DNA from 2 places in the Geobacillus sp. 47C-IIb genome. Region 2 is predicted to be linked to the other one. Evidence: riboswitches for the same ligand, from Rfam matches in the RefSeq annotation. Region 2 holds a riboswitch; the other holds the start of a gene.
What was found. Region 2 has a riboswitch for S-adenosylmethionine ahead of IC804_RS12105 (phosphoadenylyl-sulfate reductase). Riboswitches for the same ligand answer to the same signal wherever they lie in the genome.
Positions count from the first base shown of each region.

Region 1: it holds a riboswitch for S-adenosylmethionine, as region 2 does, so the genes downstream of both, metK (methionine adenosyltransferase) here and IC804_RS12105 (phosphoadenylyl-sulfate reductase) in region 2, are expected to answer to the same signal.

Region 1 is NZ_CP061473.1:1,208,980-1,211,182, forward strand. It holds gene metK (methionine adenosyltransferase) at 1-1,144, opposite strand, end outside; SAM riboswitch class I at 1,263-1,378, opposite strand; gene pckA (phosphoenolpyruvate carboxykinase (ATP)) at 1,565-2,203, shown strand, end outside.
Region 2 is NZ_CP061473.1:2,403,335-2,405,537, reverse strand. It holds gene IC804_RS12115 (low molecular weight protein-tyrosine-phosphatase) at 1-78, opposite strand, end outside; gene IC804_RS12110 (DUF1128 domain-containing protein) at 309-533, shown strand; SAM riboswitch class I at 714-820, shown strand; gene IC804_RS12105 (phosphoadenylyl-sulfate reductase) at 943-1,650, shown strand; gene IC804_RS12100 (sulfate permease) at 1,662-2,203, shown strand, end outside.

The sequences.
Region 1 (2,203 bases), 1.2 Mb from region 2:
AGTCGACATCCGTGCGCCCGAAATGGCCGTAAGCCGCTGTTTGTTTATAAATCGGACGACGCAGATCCAGCATTTTGATGATGCCAGCCGGGCGAAGATCGAAGTTGTTGCGGACAACTTCAATTAAAACGTCTTCCGACACTTTGCCGGTGCCAAACGTATCAATCGAAATCGATACCGGACGAGCGACACCGATGGCGTAAGCAAGCTGCACTTCGCACTTGTCGGCCAGTCCGGCCGCAACAATGTTTTTCGCAACATAGCGAGCCGCATATGCTGCCGAACGGTCAACTTTCGTCGGGTCTTTCCCCGAGAATGCACCGCCGCCATGGCGAGCGTAACCACCGTACGTGTCAACGATGATTTTCCGCCCTGTCAGTCCAGCGTCCCCTTGCGGACCACCGATGACGAAGCGGCCGGTCGGGTTGATGAAATATTTCGTGTTCTCATCCAACAACTCCGCCGGAACAATCGGCTTGATGACGTGTTCTTTCATATCGCGTTCGATTTGGTCGTGCTCAATTTCCGGATGATGCTGCGTTGAAATGACAATCGTATCCACGCGCACCGGTTTGCCGTTTTCATCATATTCGATCGTCACTTGCGTTTTGCCGTCTGGACGCAAGTATGGCAAAACATCCGTTTTGCGCACTTCGGCCAATCGACGCGAAAGACGATGGGCAAGCGAAATCGGGAGCGGCATAAGCTCTTCCGTTTCATTGCAGGCAAATCCAAACATGAGCCCTTGGTCGCCGGCACCGATCGCTTCAATTTCTTCGTCAGTCATCTGACCTTCGCGTGCCTCAAGTGCCTGGTCAACCCCCATCGCGATATCCGGCGACTGCTCGTCAATGGCCGTCAACACCGCGCACGTATCGGCGTCAAACCCGAACTTCGCGCGCGTATAGCCGATCTCGCGGACCGTATCGCGAACGATGCGCGGAATATCGACGTACGTCGAGGTCGTAATTTCCCCGCTAACAAGCACGAGACCTGTTGTGACGCTCGTTTCACAAGCAACACGGGCGTTCGGATCTTTTTCTAAAATGGCATCCAAAATGGCATCCGAAATTTGGTCACAAATTTTATCCGGATGCCCTTCTGTTACAGATTCTGAAGTGAACAAGCGGCGTTTGGCTGACATTCGGCTCATTTCCTCCTCTTGACATAATGTGGCGATACGGAACTCGTTTCCCTTCATATAAAAAAACCTTTCCTGTCACGGTGAGGAAAGGTCATTGCAATCATATTGCTTCCTTTCACTCTTATCGTTCAAGGACCACGCCTTGCCACAGGTTAGCACCTTTTCACATATTGTAAAATTGTGACGGTTGCTGGGTTTCATCGGGCCTGTCCCTCCACCGGCTCGGGATAAGAGTATCCGTTCAATGACTTATCTTATCGTAATGAAATAAGCAAAGTCAACCGCAGAAACAAATTTTTTATTATCTGAAAAATAGGCCAAACTAAGTTTAAAAAACCTACACAATTAGTATGGACTATTAATAAAAATGTGTTATACTATTTTCAAGAGGAATTCCAATAAAAAAGGCAGGTTGTGAACATGGGGATCGCAAAAATGACCAATAAGCTTTCTTTGCTGCTGCAAAAACCGTACGTACATCACCAGTTGTCCGTTGCTGAGCTCGTCGAAAAAGTGCTGCACCGAAACGAAGGGCGGCTGACGCACACTGGCGCTGTCGCCGTCACGACCGGTAAATATACCGGACGGTCACCGAAAGACAAATACATCGTTGAAGAACCGTCGACGAAACAGAACATCGATTGGGGAACGGTCAACCAACCAATGGCACCGGAGACATTTCAAAAATTATATGATAAAGTGCTCGATTATTTAATGAAAAAAGATGAACTGTTCGTCTTTAAAGGCTTCGCCGGCGCTGACCCGAAAGCGCGGCTGCCGATTCAAGTGGTGAACGAATTCGCTTGGCACAACTTGTTTGTCCATCAGCTGTTCATCCGTCCAAGCGCGGAAGAACTCGCCGACCATGAACCGCAATTCACCGTCATTTGCGCGCCGAACTTTAAAGCAGACCCGGCCGTTGACGGGACGCGTTCGGAAGCGTTTATCATCATCTCGTTCGAACAGCGCACCGTCTTGATCGGTGGAACGGAATATGCGGGCGAAATGAAAAAATCGATCTTCTCGGTCATGAACTATTTGCTGCCGGAACAAGGCATC
Region 2 (2,203 bases):
CACTAAATGGCGGAATATCGCTTCGGCCATCGGTGAACGGCAAATGTTTCCAAGGCAAACAAACAACACTTTGACCATCCGAACAACAACCCCTTTCGCTATTTCTACGGCACGTCTCCGATCATTAGTTTTTCTTCTTTTCCTTTCGTCTAGACTTTTTATGCTGCTTTCCGGCATATGGTGCACATTCATCTATATTTTACTACATTGTCCGTTTTTCAGCAGGTAAACCAGCCATATAACCCCTCCCTATTTCCCCCGCCTGTATGGTACAATACATGATATCTTGCCATGAAAGGGGCCAAACAATGGATTTATCGAAACGGTCGGCGGAAAACGTCGAATATATGATCGAGCAGCTGAAGCAAAAATTGAAAGTGATGAACTTTGACGCCCTTAAACCGTCCCATTTTTCCGAAGAATGGTATGATGAATTGAAAGACATTTATGAGATGGTCATGAAGCGCGAGACGTTTAGTCCAAGCGAAATGCAGGCGATTGTTGAAGAGCTTGGGAACTTACGTAAAAAATAGTTTCGCGCCTTTCTCTAAAATGATATGCTTAGACCACCATCCATATTTGAACGTTCTCCCACCTACATTCAACTGGGGTTTCTCGCTTTAGAATGATAAAAAAATAATTCCCATCGAAAAACTGAGATTGACACCAGCGAGAATTGTGCTAAAATTTTAATCAATTACATCCATTACAAACGCTTATCAAGAGCGAGGGAGGGACTGGCCCGATGAACTCCGGCAACCTGCTTCATTTAGCAAGGTGCCAATTCCAGCAAAATGGATTCCATTTTGGAAGATAAGACGTCACTCGTTCTTCTTGCCCTTTCCAAAATGGAAAGGGCATTTTTGTCACCGGGCTGCCGTTTACTAAGTAAATATCCGACTAATTGCGTGGATTTTCTTTGATTTATAAGGAGGGGAAACGATGCTCACGTATGATCGGTGGGAAACGGTAGAAAAACCGTCTTTTCCGTCTGACAATGAAACAAAAGGGGCGCTTGACGTCCTCGCTTGGGCGTACCGCGAATATGGTGACGAAATCGTGTACGCATGCAGCTTTGGCATCGAAGGGATTGTGCTGATCGATTTGATCTCCCAAGTAAAGCCGGATGCGGAAATCGTCTTTTTAGATACCGGGCTGCACTTTCAAGAGACGTACGATACAATCGCGAAGGTGAAAGAAACATATCCTTCCCTCCGCATCATCATGAAACAGCCGCACCTGACGCTGGAAGAACAAGCCGCGCAGTTTGGCGACGAGTTATGGAAACGTGATCCAAACAAATGTTGCGAGCTGCGCAAAGTCATTCCACTGCGCGAAGTGTTGACTGGAGTAACCGCTTGGATTTCCGGCTTGCGCCGCGAACAATCGCCGACACGGCGCCATGTCGAATATGTCAATAAAGATGATAAGTTCCGCTCCATTAAAGTCTGTCCGCTCATCCATTGGACATGGAAAGACGTATGGAACTATGTGTATAAACATAGTCTTCCGTACAATGTACTCCATGACCGCGGCTACCCGAGCATTGGCTGTGCCCCGTGTACAGCGCCGGCATTAGATCCGAACGATTTGCGTTCCGGACGCTGGGCCGGCCAAGGGAAGACAGAGTGCGGGCTCCATCTCACATAGGGGGAACACATATGCTCCTTGCGATTGCCTTTATTGTCTCCTTTTTCTTCGCCATGAACATTGGGGCGAGCGGTGCGGCCGCCTCGATGGGCGTCGCTTACGGATCGGGTGCCATTCCCCGAAAATCGGTCGCCCTCCTTCTTTGTGGCATCAGCGTTTTTCTTGGCAGCCTTGGTGGCGGAGAAGTGGTGAAAACGATCGGCTCGGGAATTATTCCTTCTTCGATCCTTACCGTCAAAATCGTTGTCATTATTTTAACAGCGGCAACCATTTCGCTGTTTGCTGCCAACATCATGGGCATCCCGTTATCGACGAGCGAGATCACCGTGGGAGCGGTCGTCGGTGTCGGTATTGCCTACCAAGCGGTATACTTCAATAAATTGCTATTCATTGTCTCGGTGTGGATCGTCATTCCGATCATTGCCTTTGCGTTTACACTCGCCGTCGGCAAGTGGTTTTTAGCGCTCAAGCGGAAATATCCACAGCTTGAGCAAGGCCGTTGGCAAAAAACGTTTATGACCTTGCTGATTGTCACTGGCTGCTTCGAGGCGTT